DNA from 3 places in the Exiguobacterium sp. s91 genome. Region 3 is predicted to be linked to each of the others. Evidence: riboswitches for the same ligand, from Rfam matches in the RefSeq annotation. Region 3 holds a riboswitch; each other region holds the start of a gene.
The links. A riboswitch is a leader RNA that binds a small molecule or an ion and turns the genes downstream of it on or off. The one in region 3 is predicted to bind S-adenosylmethionine.
Positions count from the first base shown of each region.

Region 1: it holds a riboswitch for S-adenosylmethionine, as region 3 does, so the genes downstream of both, KNQ06_RS14130 (amino acid permease) here and KNQ06_RS11540 (2,3-diketo-5-methylthiopentyl-1-phosphate enolase) in region 3, are expected to answer to the same signal.
Region 2: it holds a riboswitch for S-adenosylmethionine, as region 3 does, so the genes downstream of both, KNQ06_RS13265 (Na+/H+ antiporter NhaC family protein) here and KNQ06_RS11540 (2,3-diketo-5-methylthiopentyl-1-phosphate enolase) in region 3, are expected to answer to the same signal.

Region 1 covers NZ_JACSMZ010000003.1:190,126-193,404, reverse strand. The annotation lists gene KNQ06_RS14135 (polysaccharide pyruvyl transferase family protein) at 1-966, shown strand, start outside; SAM riboswitch class I at 1,075-1,176, shown strand; gene KNQ06_RS14130 (amino acid permease) at 1,254-2,657, shown strand; gene mmuM (homocysteine S-methyltransferase) at 2,632-3,279, shown strand, end outside.
Region 2 covers NZ_JACSMZ010000003.1:14,464-17,742, reverse strand. The annotation lists gene KNQ06_RS13270 (hypothetical protein) at 1-171, shown strand, start outside; gene KNQ06_RS13265 (Na+/H+ antiporter NhaC family protein) at 215-1,525, opposite strand; SAM riboswitch class I at 1,607-1,711, opposite strand; gene KNQ06_RS13260 (metal ABC transporter solute-binding protein, Zn/Mn family) at 1,781-2,794, opposite strand; gene KNQ06_RS13255 (alpha/beta hydrolase) at 2,964-3,279, shown strand, end outside.
Region 3 covers NZ_JACSMZ010000002.1:15,968-19,246, forward strand. The annotation lists gene mtnK (S-methyl-5-thioribose kinase) at 1-817, opposite strand, end outside; SAM riboswitch class I at 896-999, opposite strand; SAM riboswitch class I at 1,205-1,306, shown strand; gene KNQ06_RS11540 (2,3-diketo-5-methylthiopentyl-1-phosphate enolase) at 1,377-2,567, shown strand; gene KNQ06_RS11545 (2-hydroxy-3-keto-5-methylthiopentenyl-1-phosphate phosphatase) at 2,564-3,223, shown strand; gene KNQ06_RS11550 (methylthioribulose 1-phosphate dehydratase) at 3,220-3,279, shown strand, end outside.

The sequences.
Region 1 (3,279 bases), on a different contig from region 3:
GGATGTCCTTCGATGTACGCGTTCGGTCGCGACTTGCACATCCGTGAAACGAACATCACACCTGAGTCGATGATTACAGTCAACTCGTCACGTTTGGCACCACAAAACGTTCTTGATTTCATTACGCGCGGGATGGAAGAGTATCCGAATCACTACTTCATTCCACAGTGGATGAAGGAACTGAAGTTGACGTATACAGGAACGCACCCGATCGCAGACTTGTCCGTGACGAACTATCCGGTGAAGATGTCGGATCCTGCTTATATGAACGATCGTGTCCGTTTCTTCTTGAACGCACAGACATGGTTTGATTTCATCGGTCAAGCAGACCTCAGTTTTGGAGCTCGTTTACACGGAAACATCACAGCGACACTTGCGGGTACGCCGAATATCCTCATTCCAAAAGATGCACGGATGCGCGAATTGACGGATTACCATCAGTTGACGCACATTTGGGCGAACGACATCAAAGCGGATACACAATTATCCGACGTCGTAGCAAATGCTGACTTCCAAAGTCCGGCACGTGTTCAAGCGCGTAACTTCGACAACTTCGTTGACTTCTTGAACGTGAACAATCTTGAGCATATCTACCAAGAGACGAACTATCCTGAGAATGTACCGTTTGACCGTCAAATGGCGCAAACCGAGTTGCTCCCACCAGTCCAACCAATCTCTGGCGTAAGTCTTGAGGAAGCAGTCGCTCGTTTTGAACGGTTCTTCCCGGAACAAGAGAAGAAGATTGCGGATGCGCAAAAACAAACAAAAGCACAATTAGCTGAAAAAGATAAGAAAATCAAAGCATTGCAGAAACAAACAGGAACGGCTCAAAAGGATCAAGAGATTGCGGCACTCAAAGCGCAACTGGCTGCCCAAACGAAGAAAATGAAGCACCAGCAAGGAACATTGAACCGGAAAGCGGTTCGTGCAGCCTTGAAAACAGCGGATTTATTCGCTAAAAAGTAACCCTTTAAACATTCCGGATCGATACGATGCGGAATGTTTTTTTGATAGAAGTATTCTGAATTGTGTTGACAATTTGAAAAAGACTTGATAGGGTTATGAACAATTACATACTTATCCAGAGAGGTGGAGGGACTGGCCCTATGAAACCTCAGCAACAGGTCGAAAGATACTGTGCTAATTCCTGCGGGTGCTGCACCCGATCGATAAGATTTCCGAATTGTCGACCGACGCATCCGTGAGGATGCGTTTTTTGTTTGAAATAGGTGGAATGAGGAGGAAATGGATTCATGAAAACGAGCGGAGCATTTCGACGCAAGATGGAATCACGTCATTTGATCATGCTGTCGTTAGGTGGTGTCATTGGAACCGGATTATTTTTAAGTACAGGTTATACGTTGGAACAAGCAGGACGCGTCGGAACGATTTTATCGTATTTGATTGGGGCCGTCGTCGTTTACTTAGTCATGTTAAGTCTCGGTGAACTCGCCGTGCACATGCCGGAAACCGGATCATTCCATAAGTACGCAACGAAGTACATCGGACCCGGCACCGGTTATACAGTGGCCTGGCTCTACTGGCTGACGTGGACGGTCGCCCTTGGTTCAGAATTCACGGCAGCAGGCATTTTGATGCAACGTTGGTTCCCGTCGATTCCTGTATGGGTGTTCAGCGCATTGTTCGCTGCGATGATCCTCGGTATCAACGTCTTGAAAGTTCGCGTGTTCGCTGAAGTCGAGTTTTGGTTTTCCGCCATTAAGGTCGTGACGATCATTGCTTTCATTTTACTCGGTGCGGGAGCAATCGTCGGCTTCATTCCACTGCAAGATGGTAGCCCGGCTCCATTCTTTTCTTCGTTAACCGAAGGCGGGTTGTTCCCAAATGGCGCTTTCGTCATCTTCATGACGATGCTTGCCGTGAACTTTGCTTACTCGGGAACGGAACTAATCGGTGTCGCAGCGGGTGAAGCAGTCGATCCGAAACGGACGATTCCGCTTGCGATCCGGACGACAATTTTGCGACTCGTCCTCTTTTTCGTCGGTACGATCATCGTGTTAGCCGTCTTATTACCAACGGATGGGAAAGGTGTACTCGAAAGTCCGTTCGTCGCCGTGTTTGAACGGATCGGAATTCCGTATGCGGCAGACGTGATGAACTTCGTCATTTTGACAGCGATCTTGTCGGCAGCGAATTCTGGACTTTACGCCGCCTCTCGGATGCTCTGGTCGCTTGCGAACGAACGCATGATTCCACGCTTCTTCGCCCAGGTGACGCCAAGTGGGGTTCCACTTCGAGCCGTATTGTTCAGCATGCTTGGCGGAGGACTTGCCTTGCTGTCTAGCATCTATGCAGCAGGAAGTGTCTATATCGCGCTCGTCTCGATTTCCGGTCTCGCTGTCGTCGTCGTTTGGATGAGTATCAGCGTTGCCCAGTATCGTTTCCGGAAACAATTCCTCCGTGAAGGGCATACGATCGACGAATTGGTCTATCGCACACCACTCTTTCCATTTGTACCGATCGCCGCTTTCGTCGTTTGTTTGATTTCTCTGATTGGTATCGGATTTGATCCGACACAACGAATTGCCTTGTATTGTGGTATTCCATTCATCGTGATCTGTTATATCGTTCATGCGTTCACGAATTCTTCTCAGAAACGGAGTGTTGAAGATGTCCCGAATCAAAAATCCAGTTGATCAACGATTACAGGAAGTTCCCTTTCTTATTTTAGATGGTGCCCTTGCAACCGAACTTGAACAGAAGGGATTCGACCTGAACGATCCGCTTTGGTCAGCACGTCTCTTAATCGAAGCACCAGAACAGATCGAACACGTCCATCGTGACTACTTTGAAGTAGGTGCCGATGTCGCGATCACTTCAAGCTATCAAGCAAGTATCGAAGGATTCAAGCAACGTCATATCACGACAGAGGAAGCAAAGGCGCTGATTCGACAAACGGTCACCTTGGCGCAAAACGCACGCACGCGTAGCGGAAAGAGTGACGCATTGATCGCGGGATCAGTGGGTCCTTATGGTGCCTACTTAGCAGATGGTTCTGAATATCGCGGTCATTATGGGGTGTCAGCAGATGTGCTAGAAGCCTTTCATAGACCACGAATCGAAGCGTTGATTGAAGCGGGGGCTGATCTGCTGGCATTCGAGACGATTCCGTCGCTCGAGGAAGCTGTCGTATTGTTCAGGATTCTCGAAGCGTATCCGGAAGTGTCCGCTTGGCTGACGTTCTCGCTTCAAGATGCGACGCACATTAGTGAAGGAACGGCACTTGCGACGTGTATTGAAACGGTCGGACAACATCCA
Region 2 (3,279 bases), on a different contig from region 3:
ACTTGGCTTAGCATTGGCGCCTTGTTAGTAACGCAGGCAGTGGGTCTGTTTCTTAGTGCGCGAAAGTCAGGACGTAATCCATGGGTGTGGGGAGGCGCTGGACTCGTTCAGTTCCCGCTTCCGGCAATCGCTTACTTAATCTTAGAACGACAAGCGAAGCAGAATAAATAATAAAACAGGTCCAATCGTCGACGCGATTGGACCTGTTTTATGGTTACGAAGAAATTTTTTCTTGCTTCGTCGCTGTCTTCTTCATGCGTGGTAAGCCGAAGAAGATGGCAATTGATCCACAGACGAAGAGGAGGAACGGATAGAACAGATACGGAATCAGTTCCGGTGAAGCCGTTTTCGTCAATTCTGCTGCGATCAATAGTTGTGCTCCATACGGAATGATGCCTTGAATACCACAAGAGAAGATATCAAGGATACTCGCCGATTTTTTTCGATCGACTTCATACGTATCGGCGATTTCAGCTGCCAGTGGTCCAGCGACGAGAATCGAGATCGTATTGTTTGCAGTCGCGAGATTCGTTGCACTAACGAGTGCCGCCATACTGAATTCGGCACCACGACGCTGTGAAATCTTGCGTGTCAGCGTCTCTTTTAAGAAGGCGATTCCACCGTTGAACGTAATCAAGCTGACGAGACCACCCATGAGGAGCGTCAAAATGGAGATCTCCGCCATGCCCATCATTCCTTCAGACATCGAGAGGACGAAGCCACTCAAGCCGAAACTACCATCAATCATACCGATGATGCCGGTGAGTAACGTACCACCAATTAAGACAAGAATGACATTGACGCCAAATAGTGCAAGGACGATGACAGCGAGATATGGAATCAACTTGTAGAATTCAAATGCTTTTGCTTCGACGACGTCACCAGAACCAGAAACGAATGCGAGTAGGATGACCGTCAAAATAGCAGCCGGTAGGACGATCATGAAGTTCGTCCGGAATTTATCGCGCATGTTCGTTTTTTGGGTCCGGACGGCGGCAATCGTCGTATCCGAGATGAACGACAAGTTATCGCCGAACATCGATCCACCAACGACAGCAGCCGCTGCGATCGCAACGTTGATGCCTGTCGCTTCATGAATACCGAAGGCGATTGGCGCGAGTGCAGCAATCGTTCCAGTCGATGTCCCCATTGCCATTGAGATGAAGGCAGCGATGATGAACAGACCACTCATGAGGAGCGACGGAGGTAGGAACGTCAAAGCAGCATTAACGGTCGCATCGATGGCGCCGATTGCTTCTGCTGTTCCAGAAAACGTACCGGCTAGTAAGAAGATGAAGACCATGATCATGATATCAGGATTTCCGGCACCCGTTGCGATTCGTTCGACCGTTTGATTGATGGATCCTTTCGTCGTGATTGCAGCAAAAATCAAAGCGATCAGTGCGGCGATAAGGATCGGAAATTTGTAAAAGTCGTCATAGAAGATCCCGGCTCCGATGAAGAGAACTAGGAATACGACGAGGGGAAGCAGTGCCCATTTGTTAGGCGTGATCGTTTCATTCATTGTTGACACCTCGTTTCTCAAAGATACAAAAAAAGACCCCTTCGCAAGAAAGAAGGAGGTCTTTATGAAATAAAGACGCTCTTCTTATCTCTCAAGCTTTCGCTTGCTGGATTTGGCACAGTACGAATCAAATCGTCCGCTGCCGAAACATCATTGGGCCAGTCCCTCCGTTTCTCGCGATAAAAAGAAGTCATTCAATTGTTGTAAAACACGTTTCTTACCGTACCGCATTGAGTAACGCGTGTCAACTGTACTTTACTGAAGTGCCTTTTTCAATGTTTGGACGTTTTCTTCCATCAACTTGAAATAAGAGCTGTTTTGTTGCGCTTTCGTGACCGACTCTAGATTATGAATCGTCACGGATTCAGCTCCGATTTCTTTTTGGATGACACGTGCGACCTTTGGTGAGACCGTCTCTTCGAACGCGACGTATTTCAAATCATGCATCCGTGCTTCTTTCACTAAAGCGGCCAGTTGCTTTTGTGACGGTTCATCGGAAGGAGAAATTCCCGCAATCGGCAGTTGTGTGAAACCATATCGTTCTGCGAGGTAACCGTAAGCGGCATGCGTAACGAGAAGTTCTTTTTTCGATCCATCAGCGACAGCTTGTTTAAATTGTTCGTCCAATTCATCAGCTTGCTGATCGAACGCTTTTAAGTTTTTCTCGAATGTTGCTTTGTCTTTTGGTACTTCTTTTGATAAAGCAGTTGTAATCGAGCGTGCCATTGCTTTTGCGTTGACAGGATCGAGCCAGACGTGTGGATCGTATTTTCCATGGTCATGACCCTCTTCTTCATGCGCATGTTCATCCGTTGCATGATCATCGTGCCCTTCTTCTTCGTGGGCATGTTCGTCTTCACTATGCTCCTCTTCTTCATGTGCATGAAGTGTAGCATCCGATTCTAGCAAGTTGACGTCCTTACTCGTCTCGACGAAGCGGACATCCGTGCCTTTTAGACTCTCCTGGATTTTTTTCGAATACGGCTCGAGCGTCGTACCGGTTAAGAGGAACAAGTCGCCCTTAGCAATCTCGGTGAGTTGTTTTGACGTCGGCTCGTAAGAGTGGGGGTCTGCTCCAGGTGGGACGATCATCTTGACGTTGACTTGATCCCCTCCGATTTCGCGGGCAATAGCAGCCGTCGCGAACGTTGATGCATAGACTTCTGTCTGGGTTTTATCTGAAGTCGATGAATCGGTATTCGAACCGCAAGCAGCGAGAACACTTGCACTTGCGAAAGCGACTGTTAAAGCGGGAATGATTTTTTTCATTATATGATACCTCCATTATTAAAACGTAACTATTCCGATTTGGACTTTCTCACTATAGCGGAACGCTGGTGAAGCGTCAAGTACGAATACCGAGACGTTCGACTTCTTTTAAAACGGGGTAGAAGGATAATAAAGTGAAGAAACTGGCACGTCTTTTGGAGGTGATCAAGTGAAACGTGAAACTGCATGGCTAATGGGGGGAGCTGCGTTATTGACGACGGCAGCAGCGGGAGCGAGTATCTGGAACAATTATGGTGCATTGCTTCGATGGACCGAACCCGCCTTGCCACTCACAGAAAAACAACTTGCACCGCGGACGCTCACCTACAAACAGGTGGGAGACTGCATCTTACAGCTCGATCTCTATTATCCACCGGGAGAAGGACCGTTTCCAGTTGCCATCTATGCACACGGTGGTGCATTCGTTCGTGGAGAGCGCGATGACATGTTCTGCTTTAGTCCAATCGTCGACCGTCTGCTTGAAC
Region 3 (3,279 bases):
GAAGTGCTGAATAATCGGGGTATGCTGCAAAGAATAAGTGGGCGATGAACTGTCCGACATCGAATCCGAATGGACCATAAAAGGCGAATTCAGGGTCGATGACCTTCGTTTCCGTCGCCGAGGCGAAGATGCTTCCTGTATGTAGATCGCCGTGTAACAAGGCGTCCCCTTTTGTGATGAAGAGCGCTTCGAGTTTTGCGACTTCGCGTTTTAACTCATCGTCTGCCCATAGATGTGCCACCTCTTCTTCCAGTCCGGATTCAATCTCGTTCGTCTCCGCGTCATGGAACGGATCCGTGAAGATTAACTTTTCCGTGATGTCGCACAAGTCTGGATTGTAGTACGTTCGGGCGACACGTTTCTTTTCAACCGGACCAAGCGCAAAGTCCGATGTATGGAATAACGTCCGAGCGAGATAAGAACCGATATGTTCCGCAAGCAACGGATACTGTTCACCTGCGAGTAAACCGCTTCGAACGATCGTCAGATGTGAAAGATCTTCCATGACCGTATACGCCTCTTCATGACTAGCATGAAAAACACGTGGCACGAACGGTACGGCATGCCGTGCGAATTCACGGAGTGCGGATTGCTCGATCCACGCTCGTTCGAGCGATAACGGCCAGCTCTCCCCGACGACCTTCGCATATGGTAATGCTTGTTTTAAAATCAAGCGATGTTCGCCTTCTCGAATCCGAAAGACGAGGTTGAGGTTCCCGTCGCCAATCTCTTCTGCTTCGACGGCTCCATCGCCGATCAGTCCTAATGTCCGAACACGATCAATCGCGTCCTGTTCTGTGAATGCTTTATATGTCATCTCAGTTTCCCCCTATGTGATACACGAAAAAGCGCCTCTTTTCGTCATCGAAAAGAGGCGCAGAAAAGTCACTGCGTCCTCTTATCTCTCAGACGAAACGTCTGTTGGATGTAGCACCGTGCCTAGTGGTCGGTTGCTGCGGCGTCATCGGGCCAATTCCCTCTGCCAACTCGCGATAAGAGTCGTATGTAGTTGTCGTGTGTGATATTGATTTGAATCTTACGCAATCGACTTCCTCGCTGTCAAATCGAAATCAAGCAGAAACGGACATCATTTTTAAGTCATCTATAGAAAGAGTATTTTCAAAAAAATAAATTTTCTAAAAATAGTTTGACAAGTGGCGATTCTCATGTAAAAATTGCAATTAGATTTCACAATTTCATCCAATTCTTATCAAGAGCAGACGGAGGGACAAGCCCTACGATGTCGCAGCAACCGACCTTTTGGCACGGTGCTAATTCTTGCAGCTACTAAGCTGACAGATAAGAGTCCACGTTCGAATCATTCATGGTCTCTTGTCGCTGACGAGAGACCATTTTTTTGTTGAAGGAGGAAAGACATGGCTTATATCACTGCTACTTATCAATTGACTGCCCGTGATCGAATCGAGCAACGCGCTGAACAACTCGCGCTTGGTCTGACAGTCGGTTCTTGGACGGAACTGAATCATCTCGAACAACAACAACTCGCCTCGTTCAAAGGGGAAGTCGTACATACCGAAGAGCGCGATGGCAAAGGATATATCACGATTCGTTATCCGGAACATAACGTGTCGCGCGACTTTTCTGCGATTCTGACGACCGTCTTCGGGAAACTCTCACTCGACGGTGAAATCAAACTAACAGAATTGCTACTACCCGATACATTTACGTCGGACTTTCCAGGTGCGAAATTCGGGATCGAAGGGGTCCGCTCCTTGATCGGTGTCGAAGATCGCCCATTATTAATGAGCATCTTCAAAGGAGTCATCGGACGCGATTTATCGTTCCTTCGTGATCAACTCGAAGGACAACTCGCTGGTGGGATTGATCTCGTCAAAGACGATGAGATCCTATACGACAATCCGTTGACACCGACGATTGACCGGGCACGGATCGGACGTGAGGTCATCGATGCTCACTTCCAACGGACCGGTAAACGTGCGTTATATGCGATCACACTCAACGGTCCCGTCTTTACGCTCAAGGATCAAGCCAAGCGATTGATTGATGCTGGAGCGACCGCATTCTTGCTGAATACCTTCACATACGGACTCGACGTCTTACGCGAACTGGCGAGTGATCCGGAAATCAACGTTCCGATCTTCAATCATCCAGCATATAGCGGTGCGTTGATCGCTAGCCCGAATCACGGAGTCGCAGCTCCTGTCTTACTCGGCACATTACCGCGTGCTGCTGGAGCAGACTTGACGCTATTCCCGTCTCCTTACGGCAATGTCGCTTTGCCAAAGGATGTCGCCCGTGGCATCGCGGTCGAAGCGACCCGTCTCGGTCAGACGAAATCGATCTTCCCGGTTCCTTCAGCCGGTATTCATCCTGGACTCGTCGCTCAACTCGTACGGGACTTCGGTATCGATTCCGTCATCAACGCCGGCGGCGGCGTACATGGTCATCCGCAAGGTGCTGCGGCTGGTGTCATTGCTTTCCGCCAGGCGCTCGATGCGGCACTCGCAAATGAATCCCTATCGGCGGCAGCATCGCGTCATGAAGAATTACGGATCGCCCTTGACGCTTGGGGGATCAAGTCATGACCGTACGGATTCTTTGTGACTTCGACGGTACGGTGACGACGCAAGATAACATCATCGCACTCATGCAGGCATTTGCGCCAGCTAGTGACTTCGAACCGTTGAAACGCGGCGTACTCGACCGGACGCTATCGATTCAGAGTGGTGTCGGGCAAATGTTCGCACTTCTGCCGTCTGACGGAAAAACAGCCTATCTTGACTTTTTGTTGGAGCGTGCAGTCATTCGCGACGGATTTTCGGAGTTACTTCAGTACAGTCGTCGTCAAGGAATCGATTTTTCGATCGTCAGCGGTGGAATGGACTTTTTCGTCGAACCGATCTTAGCGCCACTCCTTGAACAAGAACAGATTTACTGTAACGTCGCCGATTTCAGTGGTCCATTCGTCCATATCGATTGGCCAAACGCCTGCGATGCCCATTGTACGAACGGGTGCGGCTGTTGTAAAACGTCCGTTGCCCGGGCATTGCGCAAAGACGATGACGTCATCATAGTCATTGGTGACTCGGTGACGGACTTCGAACTCGCGAAACAAGCGGATCGTGTCTATGCCCGTGATTATCTGATCACGTTGTGTGAAGAGAACGATATCGCCTATACACCGTTTGAGACGTTCCACGACATCGTTCATGATTTAACACGAGCGGAGGTGACAACATGACATTCATGCGACGGTATGAAGAGCTACGCGCCATCAAACAAGAGCTTGCGGCGCGC